3 regions of the Sporofaciens sp. SGI.106 genome follow, and region 1 is predicted to be linked to each of the others. Evidence: predicted binding sites of a transcription regulator. Region 1 holds the regulator's gene; each other region holds the start of a gene.
What was found. Region 1 encodes Rex, which represses fermentation and respiration genes when NADH is low (regulators of the CRP and FNR family bind a similar motif). Its sites were predicted from a motif close to ATTGTTAANTANTTAACAAT; they were not measured.
Positions count from the first base shown of each region.

Region 2: adhE (bifunctional acetaldehyde-CoA/alcohol dehydrogenase) is a predicted target of Rex. The motif match lies at 1,931-1,950, and genes of this name have one in related genera.
Region 3: fucO (lactaldehyde reductase) is a predicted target of Rex. The motif match lies at 2,080-2,099, and genes of this name have one in related genera.

Region 1 is NZ_JBNPMZ010000001.1:73,542-76,830, reverse strand. It holds gene ACQRCC_RS00330 (NAD(P)H-hydrate dehydratase) at 1-860, opposite strand, end outside; gene ACQRCC_RS00325 (redox-sensing transcriptional repressor Rex) at 972-1,619, opposite strand; gene ACQRCC_RS00320 (ABC-F family ATP-binding cassette domain-containing protein) at 1,755-3,289, shown strand, end outside.
Region 2 is NZ_JBNPMZ010000007.1:68,189-71,477, forward strand. It holds gene adhE (bifunctional acetaldehyde-CoA/alcohol dehydrogenase) at 1-1,862, opposite strand, end outside; gene ACQRCC_RS07220 ([FeFe] hydrogenase, group A) at 2,108-3,289, opposite strand, start outside.
Region 3 is NZ_JBNPMZ010000003.1:108,764-112,052, forward strand. It holds gene ACQRCC_RS03595 (ABC transporter ATP-binding protein) at 1-82, opposite strand, end outside; gene ACQRCC_RS03600 (GntR family transcriptional regulator) at 88-459, opposite strand; gene fucO (lactaldehyde reductase) at 898-2,043, opposite strand; gene ACQRCC_RS03610 (TetR/AcrR family transcriptional regulator C-terminal domain-containing protein) at 2,227-2,790, opposite strand; partial or broken gene ACQRCC_RS03615 (branched-chain amino acid aminotransferase) at 2,794-3,289, opposite strand, start outside.

The DNA.
Region 1 (3,289 bases):
GGAAGGAGCTGCTGAAGAATCATTCGATTTTCTTCTGCCGTGTAGATCTGCACCAGTCCGGCGCCTGTCATATATGCCGCATATGCATTCAGCCAGGCTGCTCCCGCCATCCCCTTACTGCCTGCAATCACAAGCAATCTTCCATAGGTTCCTTTATGGGAATCTTCCCTGCGCTCCGGCATCATTTTCTTAATATCCTTCTCCTCCAGGGCACAGACTGTATGAATATCCTCATCCAGGCATTCTGTATTGATACCGATATCCGTTACGATTACCTCACCGGCCATCTGCCGTCCCGGATCCATATAGAGCCCCAGTTTTCCCCTCTGAAAGGTTACTGTCACATCTGCATGAAATGCATGCCCCAGTATTCTTCCGTCTGCCGCACTGATTCCCGACGGCACATCCACGGCAAACCTGACTGCCTCTGCCTGATTCATCTCTTCAATCAACTCGCCATATCTTCCCTCTATATCTCTATTCAATCCTACGCCAAATAAGGCGTCTACTATGACACTATATTTTCCGGATTTCCATTCACTGACTGTTCCTCCTGCTTTTTCAAACAAATCCATCTGATACACTGTCTCCGGGGTCCTGCTCTCCATGCGTCCCGCCAGAACCGCCTTAACAGAATATCCTTTCTCCAGCAGCATCCTTGCAATCGCAAATCCATCTCCACCATTATTGCCGGAGCCACACACAATGCACACATCTGACAGATCTGTTTTTCGATCTTCCATAACTTCCACACAGGCTCTTGCTGCATGCTCCATCAGTTCCAGAGATGGAATCCCAAGATCACAGATGGTGTGGCGGTCCGCCTCCTTCATCTGATTTCCATCCGGTAAATATATCATATCTCTTTTCCTCCTCTTATTTTCAGCCTGACTATACGCAAAAGACGTGTAAAGAAAGCCTGCACAGCACAGACCGACATTACACGTCCCACTTTCGTTTCAAGACTCACTCTATTCTGTTTTATGCTCCTCGTTATATCGGCTGATATTATAGGATAACCTCATCAGACTCTCTGACAGATGAACATTTTCAACAATGACATGTTCCGGCAGATTCAAATCTGTATGAGCAAAGTTCCAGATTGCTCTGACTCCATGCTCTACCAGTTCATTTGCAACGTCAATCGCTTTTGCCTTCGGTATAGTAAGTGCGGCAATCTCAATATCATTTTTGCCTATAAACTCTCTCAATTCACTCATCATTCGAATCGGAACACCACGAATGGACACACCTGCAAGGGTAGGATTTACATCAAATATCCCTTTCAGAACAAATCCTCTCTTTTCAAATGCCGCATAATTTGCCAGAGCCTGTCCCAGGTTACCGGCTCCGATAATAATCATATTATGGTTCTTCTCAAGCCCCAGGATTTTCCCGATCTCCGTGTATAAATATTTTACATTATATCCGTATCCCTGTTGTCCAAATCCACCAAAATTATTCAGATCCTGTCGAATCTGGGATGCCGTCACCTTCATCTGCTTACTCAGCTCATTTGAGGAAATACGTTCTACACCATTTTCAAGCAACTCGCCCAAATAGCGATAGTATCTTGGAAGTCTTCGTATTACAGCCTGAGAAATTTCTCTTTCTTCCACTAGTCTCACCTTCCCGATTTGTTTCTCTTCATAATATTATATAGAATTGTCAACTCAAAGTCAAACTTTTAGTTGTATTTTGCATAAATTTCGTTATAATTATTGTGAGTAATACTAGGTTTAGGAGGTCATGCCATGATTTTATCATGCCATAACATCAAAAAAGCTTTTGGAGAAGAAGTCATTGTAAAACATGGCTCTTTTCATATAGAAGAACACGAAAAAGCAGCACTGGTGGGTCTCAATGGTGCCGGCAAATCCACGATTCTTAAGATGATCGTGGGGGAACTTTCCCTGGATGACGGTTCTGTCACTCTTGCCAAAGGAAAGACTCTCGGATATCTGTCCCAGCACCAGGAAGTCACTACCGGTCATACGATTTACGAAGAAGTAAAAACTGCCAAGGCAGATGTCATCGAGATGGAGCGTCAGATCCGCTCTATTGAAGAGGAATTATCATCTCTGTCCGGACAGGAGCTGGAAGACAGACTTACCACCTATCATCGGCTGACAGATACCTTTGAGCGGGAAAATGGATACGCTTACGAAAGCGAGATTACCGGAGTACTGAAAGGACTGGGATTTGAAGAGTCTGAATTTGGGAAACCGGTCGACACCCTCTCCGGCGGTCAGAAGACCCGTGTCGCGCTGGGTAAATTATTGCTGACACGCCCGGATGTCCTTCTTCTGGACGAGCCTACCAACCACCTGGATCTGAATTCTATTGCATGGCTGGAGACTTATCTTCTGAATTACCCGGGCGCCGTTCTCATTGTATCCCATGACCGTTATTTTCTGGACCGTGTCGTAACAAAGGTCATTGAAATCGAACTGGGAAATATCATGATGTTCCCCGGAAATTACACAGCCTTCGCACAGAAGAAACAGATGATCCGGGATGCCAGACTGAAAGAATATTTAAACCAGCAGCAGGAAATCAAACATCAGGAAGCCGTCATCGAAAAACTGCGCTCCTTCAATCGGGAAAAATCTATTAAGCGGGCAGAAAGCCGTGAAAAAATGCTGAACAAAATGACTCTGGTGGAGAAACCTGCAGAAATCCACAGTGAAATCCACCTGACACTTGAGCCTTCCTGTGTAAGCGGTAATGATGTACTCTCTGTAGAGAATTTGAGCAAATCCTTTCCGCCGCAGACATTATTTTCCAATATAAGCTTCGAGATTAAACGCGGGGAACACGTAGCAATAATCGGTGATAATGGAACGGGAAAGACCACACTGCTCAAGATACTGAATCAGGTACTTCCGGCAGACAGCGGTACATTTACCCTGGGAACGAACGTCAAAATCGGATATTACGACCAGGAGCATCACGTCCTTCACATGGACAAGACCATTTTTGAGGAAATATCCGATGATTACCCCTCTCTTACCAACACCCAGATTCGTAATATGCTGGCAGCATTTCTGTTTACAGGCGACGACGTCTTTAAACTGATCGGGGATTTGAGCGGTGGAGAAAGAGGTCGGGTATCTCTTGCAAAACTCATGCTCTCAGAAGCGAATTTTCTGATTCTGGATGAGCCTACCAACCACCTTGATATAGCTTCCAAAGAAATACTGGAAAAAGCCCTCAACGATTACACCGGCACCGTGTTATACGTTTCCCACGACCGTTATTTCATCAACCAGACCGCCTCACGAATTCT
Region 2 (3,289 bases), on a different contig from region 1:
TCGGTAATGATTGCAAATGGTGTTACTTCAGAACCTGTACCGGAAGAAGTCGGAATTGCTACGAAGTAAGCCTTCTCTCCCATCTTCGGGAAGGTAAATACTCTCTTACGAATATCCATGAAGTCCATAGCCATGTCTTCAAAGTTTGCTTCCGGATGCTCATACATTACCCACATGATCTTTGCTGCATCCATTGCAGAACCACCGCCCAGTGCGATAATTGTATCCGGCTCAAATGCTCTCATCTGATCTACACCTTTTTCTGCACACTGCAGTGTCGGGTCCGGAGCCACTTCATAGAAGCATGTATGCTGAATTCCCATTTCGTCCAGTTTTTTCTCAATCGGAGCTACATAACCATTTTTATAAAGGAAGGTATCTGTTACGATAAACGCTTTCTTCTTATGCATCACTGTTCCAAGCTCATCCAGTGCTACCGGCATACAGCCCTTCTTAAAGTAAACTTTCTCAGGTGTTCTGAACCACAGCATATTCTCTCTCCTCTCTGCAACTGTTTTAATGTTAATCAGATGTTTCACGCCCACGTTCTCAGATACAGAGTTTCCACCCCAGGAACCGCATCCAAGGGTAAGAGACGGTGCCAGTTTAAAGTTATATAAATCACCAATTCCACCGTGGGAAGATGGTGTATTAATCAGAATACGGCAGGTTTTCATTGCTGCTGCATGCTTTGCAATCTTCTCCTTCTCTGCCGGGTGTACGTACAATGATGCCGTATGTCCATATCCACCATCCGCTACCAGCTGCTCTGCCTTGGCAAGAGCCTCGTCAAATGTCTTTGCTCGATACATTGCAAGTACCGGAGATAATTTCTCATGTGCAAATTCCTCGGAAATATCTACTGACTCTACTTCACCAATCAGAATCTTTGTGCTTTCCGGAACCTCTACACCGGCAAGTTTAGCAATTTCATATGCTGATTTTCCGGGAATCTTATTATTCAGGGCTCCATTGATAATGATGGTCTTACGAACTTTATCAAGCTCCTCGCCTTTTTTCAAGAAATAACATCCACGATATTCAAATTCTTTCTTTGCCTGATCATATACGCTGTCCAGAACAGTTACAGACTGCTCAGAAGCACAGATCATACCATTGTCAAATGTCTTGGAATGGATTATGGAGTTTACAGCCATTCTTACATCTGCTGTGTCATCGATAATAACCGGTGTATTGCCGGCTCCAACACCCAGTGCCGGTTTACCTGATGAATAAGCAGCCTTAACCATTCCCGGACCTCCGGTTGCAAGAATAATATCCGCTTCTCTCATAACTGTATTTGTCAGTTCCAGAGAAGGAACATCAATCCAGCCGATAATACCTTCCGGTGCACCTGCTTTCACTGCCGCATCCAGCACAACCTTTGCTGCTGCGATAGTACATGCCTTTGCTGCCGGATGAGGGCTGATGATGATTGCATTTCTGGTCTTCAGACAGATCAGCGTTTTGAAAATAGCAGTTGATGTCGGGTTCGTTGTAGGAATAACTGCTGCCACAAGACCGATAGGTTCTGCGATTTTCTTGATTCCGAATGCGCTGTCTTCCTCAATTACGCCACATGTCTTTGTATTTTTATATGCATTGTAAATATACTCTGCTGCATAGTGGTTTTTGATAATTTTATCTTCTACGATACCACGACCTGTTTCTTCTACTGCCTGTTTTGCAAGCGGGATTCTCATTTTATTTGCCGCCATAGCTGCCTCAAAGAAGATTTTATCTACCTGCTCCTGTGTATAGGTTGCAAATATCTTCTGTGCTTCACGCATCGCGTTCATCTTTGCTTCAAGAGCTTCTACGCTGTCTACGATCTGAGGTACTGTCTCTTTTTTCTTTGCCATTGTGTTCTCCTCCTGTGGAATTCATGAATGTGAACCGTTTTTTCTTTGCTATGGTCGTAGTATAAGCGATTGTTAATTATTTGTCAATAACTTTTTGATAAATATTTAACATTCTTTTTTAGCGTGCCAAAGTGCTTTTGAACAATTGTGGAATTATGACAAAAAAAGTTGGATTGAACTTGCAGATGTAATCACCTCTGACCATATTCGTTCAATCCAACTCTATTATTTTAAACAAGTCTTATTTAGAAACCTTTACCGTAGTTTACTACCTCTGCATCATGCTCGGTGTGCAACAGCATATGCGCTTTATGAGATAACGGTTTTTCGAAATATTCTTCATACATTTCCAATACATCCGGATTCTCATGCGAGAAACGTATATCATAATTTTCATCCAGATAATACAGGTTCTTTCCGCGTTCAAATGCCCGCTCTTCTCCGTCATGGATTGGCTGACCGCCTCCTCCGACACAGCCACCCGGACATGCCATTACTTCAACAAAGTCATACTGTACTTCTCCACGCTCAATTTTCTGAAGAAGCGCTCTTGCATTACCCAGACCACTGACAACCGCTGTTCTTACGGTAATATCATTTATCTGGAAATTTGCTTCCTGTACACCATCATTCTCATTGAAGCCCTGACTTCTCACAGCGTGGAAAGCATCTGCCGGAGGATTCTCACCTTTAATGATAAAGTATGCAGAACGAAGTGCAGCCTCCATAACACCACCGGTAGCTCCGAAGATTACACCTGCTCCGGTTCCTCCCTGCATTGGTCTGTCACTCTCAATATCCTGAAGCGTATCCGGTCTGATATGTGCAGAGCGAATCATTTTTACCAGCTCTCTGGTCGTAATAACCGCATCAATATCATGTCCTGCATATTCACCATAGAACAGCTCCATCTCGCGCTCGCCCTTCTTTGCCACGCAAGGCATCACAGATATTGTATAAATCTTCTCCGGTGCCACACCCAGTTTGTCTGCAAAATAGGTCTTCATAGCTGCACCGAACATCTGCTGCGGTGATTTTGCGGAAGACAGGTATTTCACCAGATGCGGGAACTGAGTCTTGATAAAGCGAATCCATCCCGGACAGCAGGAAGTGAACATCGGACGATTCTTAAGCTCGCCACTGGTAAAGCGCTGTACAAATTCATGTCCCTCTTCCATAATCGTCAGGTCTGCTGAAAATACGGTATCAAACACATAATCCACACCCATACGTTTCAGGGCATCCAGTATCTTTCCAATTGTAGCATCTTCAGGTGCAAGACCTATCTGTTCGCCCCATGCCGCGCGCACGGCAGGTGCTACCTGAGCCACTACAATCTTATCCTTATCCGCAATCGCATCCCATATCTTCTCTGTATCATCACGGGCAGTCAATGCTCCTACCGGGCAGTGTGTAATACACTGACC
Region 3 (3,289 bases), on a different contig from region 1:
TTACAGAACCTTCCTGAACTTCCATCGTACAATCCAGTGTAAAATTTTTATAATTCTTTTTAACGTTCTTCAATTTTAACATTGCTCTCAATCCTCCAAAACAATCTGAAACAACTCTGTAATCTCCTGATTACTCATTCCGCAGCTTCTGCCTTTTCGGATGGCCATTTCCAAATCAGCTTCTACTTCCTTTTTCTTCTCCTCCAGCATCAACTCCTGATTGGCCAGAGTAACAAAGCTTCCCTTGCCATGGACGGTAACGACAAATCCTTCCGTCTCCAGAGCATCATATGCCTTCTTCACGGTCAGGGCACTGACCTTTAATTCTTTAGCTAAAGTACGAACTGATGGGAGCATCTCTTCTTCCCGCAATTCCCCATGCATGATCTTCGACTTCATCTGCGTAACAATCTGTTCATAGATCGGCTGCATGGAAGAATTATTGATAATCAACTTCATGTTACCCCTCCTTCGTTGTAAACAGTATATAACAGTTTATAACTGTTGTCAACTGTTATATGGTGTTTATTTGATTTTTTTAAAAAGTGGTATTGTGCTTGCTGAAAAAGCGAGCTTTTACACAATAATTACGTGTCAAAGTTTTATTTTTCATTATTTACATGTAGAAAAAACTAGTATATACATGTCAGATGAGAAAAAGGCCATTTTTCCACGTAAAAAATAACAAACGCTACGTGTGAAAGAAAAAAAATAGTAATTTTCCATGTAGAGTTAGCCGAAAACTACGTGTCAGATGGAAGAAAATGAGATTTTCCACGTAAGGAACTCCAAAATATACGTGCTAAATGTAAGAAAAGTAATTATCCCACGTAAAAAGGGCATTGCAAAATAGATAAGTGAAAAAAGCGCAACCGAAGCTGCGCCTTTCATATATTTTTACATCAGTTTTCTAAATAAATCTTTCAAATCTTCTACGCTTGTGTCTTTCGGATTTCCCGGTGCACAGGCATCTGCAAATGCGGATTCTGCAAGGAACTGTAAATCCTCCTCCTTTAATGCTTCCAGTTTTGTCGGGATTCCTACATCAACAGAAAGCTGCTGAACAGCATCTACTGCTGCCTTTCTGTATTCTTCTACAGACATCTCGTCCACACCTTTTACTCCCATCGCTCTGGCAATCTCACGATATTTCTCACCGGTGCACTCAGCGTTATACTCCATTACGATTGGAAGCATCATTGCACATGCCACACCGTGTGGTGTATCATAAACAGCTCCCAGAGTATGTGCCATGGAATGTGCGATTCCAAGACCTACGTTAGAGAATCCCATACCTGCAATGTACTGTCCCAATGCCATTCCCTCGCGACCTTCTTTCTCGTTGGCAACTGCTCCGCTTAAGGACTTGGAAATGATCTCAATTGCTTTGATATGGAACATATCTGTCATCTCCCATGCTCCCTTAGTTGTATATCCTTCGATCGCATGAGTCAGAGCATCCATTCCTGTAGAAGCTGTCAGTCCCTTTGGCATAGAAGACATCATATCCGGGTCAACCACTGCGATAACCGGCATATCATGCGGGTCTACGCACACAAATTTTCTTTTCTTCTCAACATCAGTGATAACGTAATTAATCGTAACCTCTGCTGCTGTTCCGGCTGTTGTCGGCACTGCAATAATCGGTACACATGGGTTCTTTGTCGGTGCAACACCCTCGAGACTTCTTACATCTTCAAATTCCGGATTTGCAATAATGATTCCTACTGCTTTTGCTGTATCCATGGAAGAACCGCCGCCGATTGCAATAATATAATCTGCCTCAGCTTTTTTGAATGCTGCAACACCATTCTGTACATTCTCGATAGTCGGATTTGCCTTGATATCGGAATAAATCTCATAAGCAAGACCTGCCTCGTCCAACACATCTGTTACCTTACCTGTTACTCCGAACTTAATCAGATCAGGGTCAGAGCATACGAACGCTTTGCGAAATGCTCTTGCTTTCGCTTCTGCAGCAATCTCCTTGATTGCTCCGGCACCATGGTAAGAAGTTTCATTCAACATAATTCTGTTTGCCATTTTTGTTCTCTCCTTTTTTTAATATCGATCAGTTTCTATGTCTATATTTTAACAATCTCACATGTAAATGGAAAGTTACAAAACAGCAAATCTGTCACTTGCATAATAAAAAAGAGAGTGTCACATCATCACTGGTGATTTTGCGATACTCCCTCGCGCCTTCGGCGGTTGCCTGCGACATCATTATATTAAATGCAAACTTCGAAAAACACCGGCAAGCTCCATGGGCATCGCTTCCACCAGCGACCTGGCCAGCTCCTGAGGCGTTGCCTTCTTTCTTCCAAGCACCCACTGTACTGTCATATAAATCGATCCCTGACAATACATTTCCAGAAGAAATTTCAGTTCTTCCGTCATCTTCTTTCCGGACTTCGATTCTATCTTATTCGTGTAGAATTCTGTGATCAGCTGAAAATCATGATCCTTCAGACAATTCTGTTCATCAGATTTGAAAGCCGCACGGAAGAACAGTCTCTCCTGCGAAATAAATTCAAACTTCTTTACAAGCCCCTCGTAGACGGTTCTTCCCTCTCCCATATGCTCAAAGGATTCCTGGAGGATCTTATCAAAATACCAGTTGATCAGATCATATTTATCCTGAAAATTCCGGTAAAAGGTCTGTCTCGTTGTCCCACATGTTTCAACAATTTCCTTTACCGTGATTCGCTCCACCGGTGTATCCTTCATACACTTCTTCATGGCTTCCGCCAGCCGGTATTTCATCTGCTCCTGTTTTCCTGCTTCCATATCCTAGCAAACTACATGAATCCATCCTTCTGGAGCTTCGATACGTCCCATCTGGATTCCGGTCAGTGTATCATATAATTTCTTAATTGTCGGTCCCATCTCTTCCATTCCGCTTGGGAAGCAGATATCTGTACCATGATCAACAATCTTTCCTACCGGTGAGATAACGGCTGCTGTACCACACAGGCCGCACTCTGCGAAGTCTTTCACTTCATCCAGGTATACTTCTCTCTCTTCCACTTCCAGCCCAAGATATTTCTCTGCCACATACATCAGAGAACGTCTGGTAATAGATGGAAGAATTGTGCTGGACTTCGGTGTTACCACTTTATTGTCTTTTGTAATAAAGATAAAGTTTGCTCCGCCTGTCTCTTCTACCTTTGTTCTGGTAGCTGCATCCAGATACATATTCTCATCATATCCCTGCTTGTGAGCATCTACGATTGCATGAAGGCTCATAGCATAATTAAGTCCTGCCTTTACATGGCCGGTACCATGC